Regions from separate parts of the Reyranella humidisoli genome, predicted to be linked through region 2. Evidence: riboswitches for the same ligand, from Rfam matches in the RefSeq annotation. Region 2 holds a riboswitch; each other region holds the start of a gene.
The links. A riboswitch is a leader RNA that binds a small molecule or an ion and turns the genes downstream of it on or off. The one in region 2 is predicted to bind thiamine pyrophosphate.
Positions count from the first base shown of each region.

Region 1 (5,512 bases), 270 kb from region 2:
CGCAGCTTCACCGTGCCGGTCGTGAGGTCGATCACGTTGTCGGTCGTGTCGAGCCGGCCGACGCCGAGTTCGACCTTCTGCGACCGGTCGAGCGCGCGCACATCCATGGTCTCGCCAGTCTTCAGGCGCCTGCGCACCAGCGGCAGGGAGTCTTCCGGGATCGTGAAAAGGACCGAGATCGGCTGCACCTGGATGATCACGCAGATGCTGCTGGAGTCTCCCATGGTGACGTAGTTGCCCTTGTCGACCATGCGCAGGCCGATCTTGCCGGTCAGCGGCGCCACGATCCGCGTATAGGCGACATTGAGCTTGGCCGCATCGACCAGCGCCTGGTCGACCACCAGCGCCGCCTCGTACTGGCGGACCAGCGACACCTGCGTGTCGTACTGCTGTCGGGCGATCGAATCCTGCTGCACCAGCTTGCGATAGCGCTCAAGGTCGGCCTGGGCGTTCTTGAGCAGGGCTTCGTCGCGCTGCTGCTGGCCCAACACCTGCTGCAGGGCGACGTCGTAGGGGCGCGAATCGACCAGGGCCAGCAGGTCGCCCTGCTTCACCATCTGGCCTTCCTTGAAAAAGACGTCGACCAGCTGGCCGGTGATCTGGGTCTTCACATTCACGGTCTGGAGCGGCGTGACCGTGCCCAGCGCCCGCAGGACGATGGGAATGTCCCCTTTGGCAGCCGTGGCAAGCCCGACCGGCACGGCGGCGCCGGCGGCGAAGCGACCGGCGGAACGCGGCGGCGGCGCAGTGCTCGACTGCGTGATGTACCAGCCCGCGCCAGCGACGATCGCCAGCCCGAGACCGATCCCAAGAAGGGTTCGCAGCCGCTTCATTTTCTCGATTCACCCCAGAAATACAGCTCGTAACACATACGCACTGAAGCCGCGGAGTCTCCCCCACCGAAATGGCGGGCGCAAGGCAGGCGCTCGCCGAACCGGGGTCTCAACGTCCGAGGGGCACAAAAGACCCCTCGGACGCCCGAGAAATTGCTTCAGTCGGCGGCTTTACCCTCCACATAGAGGCTGCCCCCGCCCGCCCGGAATTTGGCGCTCATCTCGTCCATCCCCTTCTTGGCATAGTCCCGGATGTCCTGGGTGATGCGCATGGAGCAGAACTTCGGACCGCACATCGAGCAGAAGTGCGCGGTCTTGTGCGCCTCCTTGGGCATGGTCTCGTCGTGGAACTTCTCGGCCGTGGCCGGGTCGAGCGACAGGTTGAACTGGTCGCGCCAGCGGAAGTCGAAGCGCGCCCGCGACAGCGCATCGTCGCGCAGCCGGGCGGCCGGATGGCCCTTCGCCAGATCGGCGGCATGGGCCGCGATCTTGTAGGTAATGACGCCCACCTTTACATCGTCCCGATCCGGCAGGCCGAGATGTTCCTTGGGCGTAACGTAACAAAGCATCGCCGTGCCGAACCAGCCGATCATGGCGGCGCCGATGCCCGAGGTGATGTGGTCGTAGCCCGGCGCGATGTCGGTCACGAGCGGTCCCAGCGTGTAGAACGGCGCCTCGCCGCATTCGCGCAGCTGCTTGTCCATGTTGGCCTTGATCTTGTGCATCGGCACATGGCCGGGCCCCTCGATCATGACCTGGCAGCCTCTGTCCCAGGCAACCCTGGTGAGCTCGCCCAGCGTCTCCAGCTCGGCGAACTGCGCCGCGTCGTTGGCGTCGGCATTGCAGCCCGGCCGCAACCCATCCCCCAGCGAGAAGGAGACGTCGTACTTGCGCATGATGTCGCAGATGTCGCCGAAATGCTCGTAGAGGAAGCTCTCTCGATGCTCGGTGAGGCACCACTGCGCCATCATCGAGCCGCCGCGGCTCACGATACCGGTGACCCTGCTGGCCGTGAGGGGCACATGCGCCAGGCGCACGCCGGCATGGATGGTGAAGTAGTCGACGCCCTGCTCGGCCTGCTCGATCAGCGTGTCGCGGAACACTTCCCACGATAGCCTGGTCGGATCGCCGCCGACCTTCTCAAGCGCCTGGTAGATCGGCACCGTGCCGATCGGCACCGGCGCGTTGCGCACGATCCATTCGCGCGTGTCGTGGATGTTGCGGCCGGTCGACAGATCCATGACGGTGTCGGCGCCCCAGCGGATCGACCACACCATCTTCTCGACCTCTTCTTCCATAGAGGAAGAAACCGCGGAGTTGCCGATGTTGGCGTTGATCTTCACCAGGAAGTTCCGGCCGATGATCATCGGCTCCAGTTCGGTGTGATTGATGTTCGCGGGAATGATGGCGCGGCCCGCGGCGATCTCCTGGCGCACGAACTCAGGCGTGATGAACGCCGGAAGGGCGGCGCCGAAGCTCTCGCCGTCGGCCAGCCGCGCCGCGGCCTCGTCGAGCACCGTCTTGCGGCCGAGATTCTCGCGGGCCGCGACGTAGATCATCTCCCTGGTGATCACGCCGGCGCGCGCCCATTCGAACTGGGTGATCAGCTGGCCGTCGAGCCCGCGCAGCGGGCGCGACGTGTTGGGAAACGGCCGCAGCACCGATTCCTTCAGGTTTCCGTTGTCGATCGGCTGGATCGCACGGCCGGCATATTCCTCGACGCCGCCGCGTTCGAGCACCCAGGCGCGACGCGTCGGGGCAAGGCCCTTGCGCACGTCGATCGCGACCTCGCTGTCGGTGTAGGGCCCGGTCGTGTCGTAGACGCGTACCGGTGGCTCCAGCGGCGACGACAGTTCGATCTCGCGCAGGGGAACGCGCAGGTCGGGCGCGGCTTCAGGCGTCGCATAGACCTTGCGTGAGGCAGGCAGAGGCCCCGTCGTGACGGTCGGGGCAGTGGTGGTGACGATGGTGTCCATGATGGATCTCCCGTGGCTGGTTGGCGGACGGAGATCCGGTGTTGTGTCGTGCAAAGGATGTATCCAGTCCCTTCGCCGGCATGACCCGGATCAGGTTCAAAGGGTCACCGCGCCGACGCCATTTCTGGCGACCATCGGTATCTCAGCCCCTTGTCGGGACCCCCCTTGGACACACGAACACTAGGGCGCGCGGCCCTGAAGAGAAAGTGAAGATGGTGGCCGGGTCAGCAAATCGGTCATGTTGGGATGATATCGCTCCCGACAATGCTCATCCGTTCGTTGGCCTTTGCGATTCTGTTGTCGGCCTGGGCTGCCCTGCCCGCGAAGGCGCAGGCTCTGGGGGAAGCGCTCGCCCGCTTCCTGTACGACGACGCCGTCGCCACGCTGCATCTTCGCAGCTTCTACTTCGACAAGACCAATCCGCAGTGGCCCAACAATGTCGCGTGGGCGGGTGGCGGATGGGTCGGCTACGAATCGGGCTGGCTGTACGACACGCTGCAGGCCGGCGCGGTCGCCTACACCACGCAGCCTTTGTGGGCGCCAGCGGATACCAGCGGCTCGCAGATCCTGAAGACCGGGCAGTATGGCTTCTTCGTCCTCGGCCAGGCCTATGCCTCGGTGCGTGCGCAGGGCCAGACCTTCACCGTCTTCCGCCAGTTCATCGACGAGCTGGAGGTCAATCCCAACGACGATCGCATGGTCCCGATCACCTTCGAGGCCTATGCGCTGCGCGGCAGGATCGCGGCGATCGACTACTTCGCGGGCTATGTCGCGGCGATCAAGCCGAAGGACTATTGGACCTTCATCAACATGGGCGAGCGGGCCGGCGCGCCCAACCACGATGCCGGCATGGGCCTGGTGAGTCTGAAGTACGGCTCTCTGGACGATCTCCGCCTGCGCGGCTCTGTCTACTACGTGCCGGACATTCTTACGTCGAGCTATGGCGACGTCGGCAAAACGTTCGGCATCAACGCCCGTCTGAAAGCGCGCCTCGAAAGCAACGCGATGGTCCAGGGCAGCAACGGCCTGAACCTGCTGACCGGCCAGCCCTTCAGCACCTGGTCGGCGGGCCTCCGTGCGACGCTCCTGCTCGACGGCTTCACCCTCTGGGGAGCCTACACCCAGGTCGGAAGCGCCGCCGCCTATCGCACGCCCTACGGGCAATGGATCGGCTACACCAAGCAGATCACGCTGGACTTCGATCGCGCCAACGAACGCGCCTGGCAAGTCGGGCTCACCTACGACTTTGCCGGCATCGGACTTCCGGGCCTTGCGTTCCTGTTCTCGGCGACGTTCGGCAACGGCGCGATCAACAGCACGACGGGTGCGCCGCTGTCGAACAACACCGAGTACGATTTCGACCTGATGTACCGGGTGGCATCCAAAGAGGCCCCCGACTGGCTGCAGCCGCTGCAACTGCGCGGCCGCATGGGCCTCGTCGATCAGACCCTGAACGGCGTCACGACGACGATCAACGACTACCGGCTGATCCTGAACTACGAAGTGAAGTTCGGCGGTAACCGCCGCTGATGGACCGAGAGCACGTCATCGTGGTGGCGAAGCTGTCAGCCTTGCGCGCGGGCGGGGAACCGCGAAAACTCCGCCGGCTACCAAACATCCGGGGAATCCCAGAAAAATGCAGTTCGACGACGTCATCCGTGGCCGCCGCAGCATCCGCGGCTACAAACCCGATCCCGTCCCCAAGGCGCTGATCGAGGAGATCATCGGCCTGGCGATGCGCGCGCCGTCGTCGATGAACACCCAGCCGTGGAATTTCTACATTGTCACCGGCGAGCCGCTGAACCGGATCCGCGCAGGCAACACGGAGCGCATGGTGGCCGGCATCCCTCAGTCGCGCGAATTCCGTACCGGCAAGAGCTTTGAAGGTGCGCACCGCGACCGACAGGTCGGCGTCGCCAAGCAACTGTTCTCCGCCATGGGGATCGCGCGGGACGACAAGAACGGGCGCCAGGACTGGGTCCTGCGCGGCTTCCGTCAGTTTGACGCCCCGGTCTGCGTGATCGTGACCTACGATCGCGTGCTGGACGGCAGCGACGACACGCCGTTCGATTGTGGCGCCGTGGCGACGGCGCTGGTGAACGCGGCCTGGTCGCGCGGCCTGGGCGCCGTGATCAACAGCCAGGGCATCATGCAGTCGCCGGTGGTGCGCGAGCACGCGGGGATTGCCGACGATCAGGTCATCATGAAAAGCATCGCCCTGGGCTGGCCGGATGACAGCTTCCCGGCGAATGCGGTCGTGTCGGAACGAAAGTCCGTCGCCGAAGCCACCGTCTTCGTCGGTTTCGACGATTAGAGCCGCCAGTCGAGATGCGCCCTCAGACGACCTCTGCCGCGCGCATCTCGGCGATTTCAGCATCGGAATAGCCGGCTTCCTTCAGCACCTCGTCGGTGTGCTGGCCGAGCGTCGCCGGCGGGCGGTCGATCGAGCCGCCGCCGTGTTCGAGGCGGAAGCCAGAGCCCACGACCTTGATCGGCCCGTGCTCGGTCTCGACGGTCTGCAGCACCGTGCGATGCTTGAACAGGTCGAGCTGCGCGGTCTCCGGGATGCTGTGAACGCGGCCGGCCGGTACGTCGGCCTTGGCGAAGCGCTCGATCCAGGTGCCGGACTCCTCGGTCTTCATCGCGCCTTCGACGATCTCGTGCAGGGCGGTGTTGTTGGCGATGCGCGTGGCCCAGTCGACG
Region 1 is NZ_JAHOPB010000001.1:954,250-959,761, forward strand. Features, by position in the region: gene KQ910_RS04675 (efflux RND transporter periplasmic adaptor subunit) at 1-833, opposite strand, end outside; gene thiC (phosphomethylpyrimidine synthase ThiC) at 992-2,809, opposite strand; TPP riboswitch at 2,859-2,985, opposite strand; gene KQ910_RS04685 (OprD family outer membrane porin) at 3,074-4,339, shown strand; gene KQ910_RS04690 (nitroreductase) at 4,446-5,123, shown strand; gene KQ910_RS04695 (CaiB/BaiF CoA transferase family protein) at 5,146-5,512, opposite strand, start outside.
Region 1: linked by a shared signal. The riboswitch ahead of thiC (phosphomethylpyrimidine synthase ThiC) and the one ahead of thiO (glycine oxidase ThiO) in region 2 are both predicted to bind thiamine pyrophosphate.

Region 2 (5,512 bases):
GTCGATGGCGCGCTCGTTCACGTTGGCGCCGACGGTCTTGCACAACGTATCGCGGCTCAGCACCTCGCCGATGCGGCCGGTGAAGGCGCGCATCAGCGCGATCTCCGCATCGGTCAGTGCCACGCGCTTGCCCTTGTCGGTGAGCTCGCCGAGTTCGAGGTCGAACTGCATCGGGCCGAACGTCACCTGTCGCGGCGTCTCGGCCGCGGCGGCGGCGGCGGCGGTAGCAGGCGGCCGGCCGCGGCGCAGCACGCTCTGGATGCGCAGCAGCAGTTCGCGCGGTTCGAACGGCTTGCCGAGATAGTCGTCGACGCCCTTCTCCAGGCCGGCGATGCGATCCTTGGTCTCGACCATGGCGGTGAGCATCAGAATCGGCACGTCGTCGGTGCGGCGCAGCTCGCCGGCGAATTCCAGGCCGGTCTCGCCGGGCATCATGACGTCGAGCACGATCAGGTCGAAATCGAGGGAGCCCAGCCGCTGCCGCGCCTCCGCCGCGCTGGCCGCGGTCGTGACGCGGAAGTCGTTGCGCGACAGGAAGGACTTGAGGAGTTCGCGCAAGCGCGTGTCGTCGTCGACGACCAGGATGTGCGGCTTGTCGGACGAGGCGTCCATGAGCGCTAGCGGTTGCCGCTGCGCATTCGCTTGTCGACCACCTGCCGCTCCGCGGGGTCGAGCAGTCCGAGCAGGACCTTGCGGAAGCCCTCCACGGCCTCGGCACCGGTCTCGCGATAGGCGCGGGCGAAGCGCTGGCTCTGGCGGTCCGTCAGGTCGCGCTCCAGTTCCTGACCCCTCGGCGTGAGCCACAGGAGACGTTCGCGCCGGTCGCGCGCGCCGCTCTTCTGCTCGACATAGCCCTGTTCCAGCAGGTCCTTCAGGACGCGGCTGATCGACTGCTTGGTCACCTTCAGGATCGACAGCAGGTGCCCGACCGTCTGGCCGGGGTGGCGGCCGATGAAGTAGAGCGCCCGGTGATGAGCGCGGCCCAGCTGGTAGTGCCGCAGCTGCTGGTCGGATTCGAACGTGAAGTCGCGATAGGCGTAGAACATCAGCTCGATGCCCTGACGCAGCTCTTCGTCGCGCAGGAACAGGGGGTTGGCGGGGGCTCTGGATTCCACGCCATCTTTATAGAGCGGGCGCGTTGCGTTGACACCCCGCGCGGGCCGATGTTACGGCGCGACGCTTTTCCCCGGCATTTTTCTTTCTTCGTGCGAGGACGCCATGCTGACGGTCCATCATCTCGGCAAGTCGCAATCCGAGCGGATCGTCTGGCTCTGCGAGGAACTCGGCATCCCTTACGACCTGAAGGTCTACGACCGCGATGCGGTCACGCGGCTGGCGCCGCCCGAATACAAGGCGCTGCATCCGCTGGGCGCGGCGCCGGTGATGCAGGACGGCGACGTGCTGCTGGCCGAGTCCGGCGCCATCGTCGACTGGATCATCGCGAAGCATGGCAAGGGCCGGCTGGTGCTGGCGCCCGACCATCCCGACTTCGCCGACTTCCTCTATTGGTTCCATTTCGCCAACGGCACGCTCCAGCCGGCGACCGGCCGCAACATGATCCTGGGGCGGCTCGATCTTCCGGCCGGCAATCCGATGCTCAAGGCGATGAAGGCCCGCCTCGATCTCGCGCTTGGCCTGCTGGAAGCCCGGCTTGCGAAGGCGGAGTATCTGGCCGGATCTGCGTTCACCACTGCCGACATCATGGCCGTCTTCTCCCTGACGACCATGCGCTACTTCCTGCCGTTCGATCTTTCGCCTTATCCCGCGATCCTCGCCTATCTGCAGCGAATCGCCGCTCGCCCGGCCTACCGGCGCGCGATGGAGAAGGGCGACCCGGGCATGCCGCTCCTCCTGACCTGATTTTTTCCTGCAGGAATCACCATAGGGTCAGTGTGTTTGACAAGGTCAGCACTATTGACCTAAATGGGCGGATAGTTGTGTTTTGACTGACCGCAAAGACCTGATCGGAATCAAACGAAGGGGGATATCGCAATGTCCTTAACCATGGACGACCGCGACGGCTTCATCTGGCTGGACGGCAAGCTGGTCCCGTGGCGCGAGACCCGCATGCATGTGCTGACCCATGCGCTGCATTACGGCTCGGCCGTCTTCGAGGGCGAGCGCATCTATGATGGCCGCGTCTTCCGCCTCGCCGCCCACAGCGCCCGCCTGATCCGCTCGGCCAACCTGCTCGACTACGACCTGCCCTGGTCGCGGGAGGAGATCGACGAGGCGACCCGCGCCGTCGTGAAGGCCAACGACCTCACCGCCGGCTACATCCGTCCGATCGCCTGGCGCGGCTCGGAAGTGCTGGGTGTGTCGGCGATCGGCACGACGGTCCACCTCGCCATCGCCCCGTGGGCGCAGGAAGGCCGCCTGTCGGTGCAGGCGCGCGACGCCGGCATCAACGTCACCATGGCGAAATACCGCCGGCCCTCGCCCGAGACCGCTCCCGGCCACGCCAAGGTGGCCGGCCTCTACGTGATCTGCGGCATCGAGAAGGACCGCGCCCTGAAGGCCGGCTTCGACGATGCGCTGATGCTCGACTGGCAGGGCCGCATCGCCGAGACGACCGGCGCCAACATCTTTCTGGTGATCGACGGCCGGCTGGTCACGCCGACGCCGCACAACTTTCTGGATGGAATCACGCGCCGTGCGGTGATGGGGATGGCCCGGAAGCGTGGCTGGACCGTCGAGGAGCGCGACGTGATGCCGGAGGAGCTGGCCCAGGCGAGCGAGGTGTTCCTCTGCGGCAGCGCCGCCGAGATCGTGCCGGTCGGCTCGATCGACCAGCACCATTTCCAGGCAGGGCCCGTCGCCAAGACGCTGATGGCCGACTTCCAGAAGCTGGTGCGGGAACCCGACAGCGAGGGTTTTGGCGAGGCCACCCATCTCATGAAGCCGGCGTCGTCGCTGGCGGCCTGAGCGCACTGCATGGCTTGACATCGGGGGCGGCAATCCCCTTTTCTCGATGGCGTCCGAGGGGTGCCTGATCTTCCTGTGGGAGACGGGCTGAGACAGCCTTAGCGGCTGAACCCTTTGAACCTGATCCGGGTCATGCCGGCGAAGGAACGGGAGTCAGCGTTGGATCGACCTGTCGTAACAATCATCGGAGCCGGCGTCGCAGGCCTTGCCTGTGCGACGGAGCTTGCCGCGCGTGGCGTGGCCGTCGAGGTGCTGGAGCGTGCCGCCCATCTCGGCGAAGGTGCCTGCTCGTGGATGGCGGGCGGCATGCTGGCGCCCTGGTGCGAACGGGCGACCACCGATGAGATCGTCGCCCGGCTGGGCGAGCCGTCGATCGATTGGTGGCGCCAGCATTTTCCCGGCACCGTCTCGAAGGGCAGCCTCGTGCTGACGCCGCCGCGCGACGCCGCCGACCTCACACGCTTTGCCTCCCGGACCGAGCGCCACGAATGGCTCGACGCCGACGGAATCGCCGCGCTCGAACCCGATCTCGCCGGCCGCTTCCGCCGTGCGCTGTTCTTTGCCGACGAGGCCCATCTCGAACCGCGCCAGGCGCTGGCGGCGCTCGCGGCCGGTCTCGCGGCGCGCGGCGTACCGATCCGGTTCGGCGTCGACGTGAAGCCCTCCGAGGCCCGCTCGGACTTCGTCGTCGATTGCCGCGGTCTGGCCGCGCGTGACGAACTGCCCGACCTGCGCGGCGTGCGCGGCGAGATGATCGTCGTGCGGACCAGCGACGTGTCGCTGGCGCGGCCGGTGCGGATGCTGCATCCGCGCATCCCGCTCTACATCGTGCCGCGCGGCGACGGCATCTTCATGATCGGCGCCACCATGATCGAAAGCGAGGAACGCCGCGCCGTCAGCGTGCGTTCGGCGATCGAGTTGCTGAACGCGGCCTACACGCTGCACCCGGCGTTCGGCGAGGCCGAGATCGTCGAGCTGGGCGCCGACCTGCGGCCGACCTTTCCCGACAACCTGCCGTGCATCAGGCGCAAGGGCCGCGTGCTGCACGCCAACGGTCTTTTCCGGCATGGTTTCCTGCTCGCGCCCTGGCTGGCGCGGCAAGTGGCCGATGCCGTTCTTCTGGAGACGAGAGATGCGGATATTCCTGAACGACGACATGCATGAGGTCTCACCCGGCACGTTGGCCGCGGCTCTGGAAACCTTGGGCTTCGGCGGCCGCAAGATTGCGACGGCGGTGAACGGCCGCTTCGTCGCCGCTGCCGCGCGGCCGCGCACCGAGCTGGCCGACGGCGACAGGATCGAAGTCGTCGCGCCGATGCAGGGAGGTTAAGACCGTGTCGTCCTTCTACGGCGTCGAGCTGAAATCGCGCCTGCTGCTGGGCACGTCGCGCTATCCCTCGCCGGCGGTCCTCGAGCGCGCGGTCAAGGCATCCGGCGCGGAAGTCGTGACGGTCTCGCTGCGTCGCGAGAGCGGCGCGGGCAAGGCCGGCCAGGCCTTCTGGTCGCTGATCCAGTCGATGGGCGTGCGCGTGCTGCCCAACACCGCCGGTTGCCATTCGGTGAAGGAGGCGGTGACGACCGCCCACATGGCGCGCGAGCTGTTCGACACGCCCTGGATCAAGCTCGAGGTGATCGGGGAGGCCGACACTTTGCAGCCCGATGTGTTCGGTCTGGTGGAAGCTGCGCGCATTCTGTCCGAGGACGGGTTCGAGGTGTTTCCCTACACGACCGAGGATCTCGTGGTCGCCGAGCGACTGGTCGAGGCGGGCTGCAGGGTGCTGATGCCGTGGGGCGCTCCCATCGGCTCGGCGCGCGGCCTGAACAACGTCTATGGCCTGCGCTCGATGCGCGCGCATTTCCCCGACATCCCGCTGGTGGTCGATGCCGGGCTCGGCGTGCCATCGCATGCGGCCGCGGCGATGGAGCTGGGCTACGACGCGGTGCTGCTCAACACGGCGGTTGCCGAAGCGGGCGATCCCGTCGAGATGGCGCGCGCCTTCGCGCTGGGCGTCGAAGCCGGCCGTGCCGCCTATCTTGCGCAGCCCATGGAGCCGCGCGACATGGCGGTGCCGTCGACGCCGGTTATCGGCAAAGCGGCCCTTGGAGACTAGAGAGATGCTCGATCCCTTCTATCCCGTCGTGCCCGATTCGAGTTGGGTGCTGAAGCTGGTGCCCGTCGGCACCAAGCTCATCCAGTTGCGCATCAAGGACCAGCAAGAGGCCGAGGTGCGCCGCCAGGTGCGCGAGGCCAAGGCCGTGTGCGTGCAGCATGGCGCCGACCTGATCGTGAACGACTACTGGCAGGTGGCGATCGACGAAGGTTGTTCCTGGGTCCATCTCGGCCAGGAGGATCTGGTCGATGCAGACGTGAAGGCGGTGCGCCGCGCCGGCATCAGGATCGGCGTCAGCACGCACGACCATGCCGAACTCGACAAGGGCCTCGCCATCGATCCCGACTATGTCGCGCTGGGTCCGGTCTGGCCGACCGTGTTGAAGCAGATGCCGTGGGCACCGCAGGGCACCGAGCGTCTGGCCGAATGGAAGAAGCTGATCGGCGACAAGCCACTGGTCGCGATCGGTGGCCTCA
Region 2 is NZ_JAHOPB010000001.1:686,763-692,274, reverse strand. Features, by position in the region: gene KQ910_RS03390 (response regulator) at 1-612, opposite strand, end outside; gene KQ910_RS03385 (MarR family winged helix-turn-helix transcriptional regulator) at 618-1,115, opposite strand; gene KQ910_RS03380 (glutathione S-transferase family protein) at 1,219-1,860, shown strand; gene KQ910_RS03375 (branched-chain amino acid aminotransferase) at 1,993-2,925, shown strand; TPP riboswitch at 2,972-3,089, shown strand; gene thiO (glycine oxidase ThiO) at 3,085-4,089, shown strand; gene thiS (sulfur carrier protein ThiS) at 4,058-4,255, shown strand; gene KQ910_RS03360 (thiazole synthase) at 4,260-5,036, shown strand; gene KQ910_RS03355 (thiamine phosphate synthase) at 5,041-5,512, shown strand, end outside.

Region 3 (5,512 bases), on a different contig from region 2:
GCCGTCGTGATGTCGAAGCGCGCCTGTCGCGGGAAACCGTTGGCGACGCCGCCCAGGCTGACGACCGTGTCGCGCAGCGCGCGGTCGTTCATGTCGAGCACCCGGGGCCAGAACACGCGGCGGGCGTCGATGCCCAGCGCGTTGCCCCAGTAGATATGGTTGTCGAGCATCGCCGCCAGCAGGTTGTGCGCCGTCGTGATCGCGTGGAAGTCACCGGTGAAATGCAGGTTGATGTCGGCCATCGGCACGATCTGCGCCTGGCCGCCGCCGGTGGCGCCGCCCTTCTGGCCGAAGCACGGGCCGAGGCTGGGCTCGCGCAATGCGATGGCCGTCTTCTTGCCGATGCGGGCGAGCGCGTCACCGAGGCCGATCGTGGTCGTGGTCTTGCCCTCGCCGGCCTTGGTCGGGTTGATCGCCGTCACGAGGATCAGGTGGCCTTGCTTGTGGTTCCCGAGCGACTTCACATAGTCGCCGTCGAGCTTCGCCTTGTCGCGACCATAGGGTTCAAGTGCATCTTCCGGAATGCCGAGGCGGCTGGCGACTTCCTTCATTGGCTTCTTGATTGCGCGCCGTGCGATCTCGATATCCGACATACCCGCTCCCACCACTCCAATTCAGGGGGGCGACCGTAGCGAGACTGGAGTGGCGAGCCAACAGGAGAGAGCATGAAGAGCTGGCCGAGAATCGACGGTGCCTTGAGCGACTATGTCGATATCAACTGGCTGCGCGAGCCGCCGCTGCGCCGCCGGCTGCGCGAGGAGACGGCGACCCTGCCCCGCGCCGGCATGCAGATATCGGCCCATCAGGGCCAGCAGATCGGCCTGCTCGCCCGAACGATCGGCGCCCGGCGTGCCGTCGAGGTCGGTACCTTCACCGGCTACTCCTCGCTATGCATCGCCGAGGCGCTGCCGTCAGACGGCAAGCTCTGGTGCTGCGATGTCAGCGCCGACTACACGAAGGTCGCGCGTCGTTACTGGAAGGAAGCCGGCGTCGAGAGCCGCATCGAACTCACGATCGGACCGGCGCTCGCCACGCTCGACTGGCTGCTGGCCCAGGGGCTGACCGGCCAGCTCGACCTCGCCTTCATCGACGCCAACAAGGACGAGTACGACGCCTACTACGAGCGCTGCCTGAAACTGGTGCGAAAAGGCGGCCTGGTGCTGATCGACAATGTCCTGTGGGGCGGTTCGGTCGCCGATCCCACCGACGTCGATCGAGATACGCAGGCGCTCCGCGCCCTCAATGCCAAGCTCAAGACCGACCAGAGAGTCGACATCGCCCTGCTGGCCGTCGGCGACGGCATGAGCTGCGCGTTTAAGCGCTGAACCAGGCGCTAGGCGTTGCCAAAGATCGGGTGGAGGACCTTGTCGCCCGGCTTGATGCCCAGGAGCTTGGCGCTGCCACCGTTGATTTCGAGGACGGCGCGCACGGGGAACTGGCTGGGAATCGTCTCAGTCGAATGCGGCACGGCATTGGCATGGATCGACTTGATCGTGCCATCGGCGGCAATGAAGATCATGTCGAGCGGGATCAGCGTGTTCTTCATCCAGAAGCTGACCGGCGCTTCCTTGTAGAAATCGAACAGCATGCCCTCGTAGGGCCCGAGCTTCTCGCGGAACATCAGGCCGCGCGCCCGCTGCGTATCGTCCAGCGCCAGATCGACGTCGAACTTGATGTCCCGGCCGCCGGACACCACCACGAGCGACGAGCGCTTGAAGTGGACATCGCTACCGCCCTGTTGCGCCTGCGCAAGCCCGCCGGCCAGCACGAACGGCGCCGCGAGGAAAAGACGCCGACCGAGCGGCGACTTGGAAACTGCTTGAACCATACCCATGGCATAGAGCGTGGACGGCGATTTCGTCAAACCGATGACGCTTGCGTGAAGGGAGACGCCTGACCATAGTGGCGTCCGCTCATCGGGGGGAGCCGCGCCGCGCGGCTGAGAGGTCCGGAAGGACGACCCCGAACCTGATCCGGTTAATGCCGGCGTAGGGACTGGTGGCTCGTCAATGTCTTCTCCTGCCCTCTCCGTGCGTTCGGCGCACATCGTTCTCGACGGCCATGTCGTGGCGGAGAACCTGTCGCTCGACTTCGCGGCCGGCTGCACGACCTGCCTGCTGGGCCGCAGCGGCGTCGGCAAGACCTCCCTGCTTCGTCATCTTGCCGGGCTGCTGCCGGGCACCGCGCCGGCCGGGCCGGTGGCCTACATGGCCCAGCGCGACCTGTTGCTGCCATGGCTGTCGGTGCTCGACAACGTGCTGCTTGGCCATCGACTGCGCCGCGACGAGACCGCGCGCCGCTCCGCCGAACCGCGCGCCCGATCGTTGCTCGCGGAGGTCGGCCTGGGTGACCGTCTCGATGCCCTTCCGCAGACCCTCTCCGGCGGCATGCGCCAACGCGCGGCCCTTGCCCGCACGCTTTGCGAAGACCGGCGGATCGTCCTGATGGACGAACCGTTCGGCCATCTCGACGCCGTCACGCGCTTCGACCTGCAGGACCTCGCCGCCAGGCTCCTCGAGGGCCGCACGGTCGTGATGGTAACGCACGATCCGCTGGAAGCGCTGCGCATGGGTCACGAGATCCGCGTGCTGTCCGGCAATCCCCTCGCCTCCGGTCCGCTCATCGCACCGGTGGGCGCGGTGCCGCGCGATCCCGCCGATCCGGAACTGCTCGCCCTCCAGGCACGGCTGATCCAGGAATTGAGGCGCGGCTCGTGAGACCACTGATCACCGCCCTCGGATTGCTGGTCGCGTGGGAACTGCTGGTCTGGCTGACCGGGGTGCCGCCGTACATCCTGCCACCGCCCTCGCGTGTCGCCGTCGTGCTGATCGACCGCCGCGAACTGCTGATCGAGCAGGCCGCATGGACGGCGGCCGAGATGATCCTCGGTCTGGCGCTCGGCCTGTTCCTGGGCGCCGCCCTTGCAGTGCTGTTCGCCGCGTCGGCTGGCTGGCGACGGTGGGCGCTGCCGCTGGTGATCGTCTCGCAGGCCGTGCCCGTGATCGCGGTCGCGCCGCTGCTCGTCCTCTGGCTGGGCTACGGCATGGCCTCCAAGGTCGCGATGGCCGCCCTCGTGATCTTCTTTCCCGTGGTCAGCAGCCTATATGACGGATTGCGCCGGACCGATCCGGGCTGGCTCGAACTGGCGCGAACGATGGACGCCTCGCCGCGCGCCATCCTCCTGCAGATCCGGCTGCCGGCCGCCCTGCCCGCCTTCGCCTCGGGCGCGCGAATCGCCGCCGCCGTGGCGCCGATCGGCGCGGTGATCGGCGAATGGGTCGGCGCCAGCGCCGGCCTCGGTTTCCTCATGACGCAGTCGCTCGCGCGCGGCCAGACGCCGCTCGCCTTCGCTGCCCTCTTCATCCTCTGCCTGCTCGGACTCGCTCTGTACGTTGCGACGGACCGGCTGGCGCGACGGCTCGTGCCCTGGCAACCCTTTCAAGGAGACTGACCATGCCCTTCGTGACCCGACTGATCGCCGTACTCGCTTTGTGTTGCCTGGCCCTTCCGGCCAGCGCGCAGGACAAGGTACGGATCCTGCTCGACTGGTTCGTCAATCCAGACCATGCCGCTCTGGTTATCGCCAAGCAGCGCGGCCTGTTCGGGAAGCAGGGCCTCGACGTCGAGCTGATCGCGCCGGCCGATCCCAACGCGCCGCCCAAGCTGGTCGCCGCCGGCCAGGCCGACTATGCCCTCTCCTATCAGCCGACACTGCAGATGCTGGCAGCCGAAGGGTTGCCGCTGGTGCGCGTCGGCGTGCTGGTGGCCCAGCCGCTCAACTCGCTGGTCGCGCTAGAGGACTCACCCGTGAAGACCATCGCCGACTTCAAGGGCCGCAAGATCGGCTTCTCGGTCTCGGGGTTCGAGGAGGCCGTGCTGGGGGCGATGCTGGAAAGCGCGGGCCTCACGCTCAAGGACGTGACCCTGGTAAACGTCAACTTCGCGCTCACCACCGCGCTGATGAGCCGACAGGTCGATGGCGTCATCGGCGCCTTCCGTAATTTCGAGCTGAACGACCTCGAACTGAACAAGGCAAAGGGCCGGATGTGGCTGGTCGAGAAGCACGGCGTGCCGGCCTATGACGAGCTGGTGATCCTGGCCAAGCGCGAGACCGTCGACGCCGCCCGCACGAAGAAGCTTCTCGCGGCGCTCGCCGAAGCCACCACCTGGCTGACGGCCAATCCCACAGAAGCCTGGGCCAGCTTCTCGAAGTACGGCAAGGATCTCGACAACGATCTCAACCGGATGGCGTGGAAGGATACGGTACCGCTGCTGGCTCCGGATCCCGCCGCGCTCGATCGCGCGCGCTACGCCACCTTTGCCGAGTTTCTCGTGAAGCGCGGTCTGATCAGGCAGGCGCCTCCGCTCGACAGCTACCTGCGCGAAATCAAGTAGGAACCTTCAGTTAGGCGCCGCGGATCTCGACGACCTGAAGGCCTTTCTGGCCTTCGGCGATGCGGATCATCACCTTCTGGCCCGGCGCCAGCGATTCCATTCCATGCCGCCGCAGAACGGCGGCATGCACGAAGATGTCGCCGTCGGCCGCCTCGCGCGTGACGAAGCCATAGCCGCGCTCGTTATTGTACCATTTCACCAAAGCGGTGATGTAGTCGCCCATTGCGATGCCGTCTGGAATGGGCGGCGGCTTTGCAGTCGTGGCAACGGCGGTCGACGAATCGACCTCTATGACCCTCATGACCTGCCAACCCTTCGGGCCGCGGACACCGGCGCACACTACGGTTGCACCGGGCTTGAGATCCTCATGCCCGGATTGGCGTAGCGTCGTTACATGCAGGAACGCGTCGCTGTTATCACTGTCGAGGGCCAAGAACCCAAAACCCTTGACGGCGTTGAACCACTTGACCTTACCACGCAGCTCAACCGTACCGACGTCCCCGCTCGTCTCTCCCAGATGGGTCGTCATTCAACGATCCCGTGTTGTTATGCGGAAATCGTAAACGTGCTTTGCGAAGGAAGCAACAGTCCTTGTATGGGATTGCCGCCTCACGCTAGACGATTCACCAGAAGTGTTTCGGGAGGAGCCGTAGATGTTCAAGACCGACCTGTTCAAGGGCAAGCGATTTCTCATCACCGGCGGCGGTACGGGCCTCGGTCGCATGATGCTGGAGAAGTTCGTCGAGCTGGGTGCAGACTGTGTGATATGCGGCCGCCGCGGCAGTGTCCTCGAAGAGACGGCCAAGCAAGTGATGGAGAAGAACCCCGGGCGCCGGGTGGATTTCCATTCGGTCGACATCCGCGTGGCCACCGCAGTGGAGGAGATGATCGATCAGATCTGGGCCACCGGGCCGCTCGACGGTCTGGTGAACAATGCCGCCGGCAACTTCATCTCCCAGACCAAGGACCTCAGCCCCCGCGCTTTCGACGCCATCGCCAACATCGTCTTGCACGGCACGTTCTACATGACGAATGCCTGCGGCAAGCGCTGGATCGCCGAGCAGCGCAAGGCGAGTGTCCTCAGCATCCTCACGACCTGGGTATGGACCGGCAGCCC
Region 3 is NZ_JAHOPB010000003.1:210,448-215,959, reverse strand. Features, by position in the region: gene KQ910_RS24530 (formate--tetrahydrofolate ligase) at 1-593, opposite strand, end outside; gene KQ910_RS24525 (O-methyltransferase) at 666-1,325, shown strand; gene KQ910_RS24520 (DUF192 domain-containing protein) at 1,334-1,828, opposite strand; TPP riboswitch at 1,910-2,013, shown strand; gene KQ910_RS24515 (ABC transporter ATP-binding protein) at 2,010-2,717, shown strand; gene KQ910_RS24510 (ABC transporter permease) at 2,714-3,451, shown strand; gene KQ910_RS24505 (ABC transporter substrate-binding protein) at 3,454-4,395, shown strand; gene KQ910_RS24500 (cold-shock protein) at 4,406-4,924, opposite strand; gene KQ910_RS24495 (SDR family oxidoreductase) at 5,049-5,512, shown strand, end outside.
Region 3: linked by a shared signal. The riboswitch ahead of KQ910_RS24515 (ABC transporter ATP-binding protein) and the one ahead of thiO (glycine oxidase ThiO) in region 2 are both predicted to bind thiamine pyrophosphate.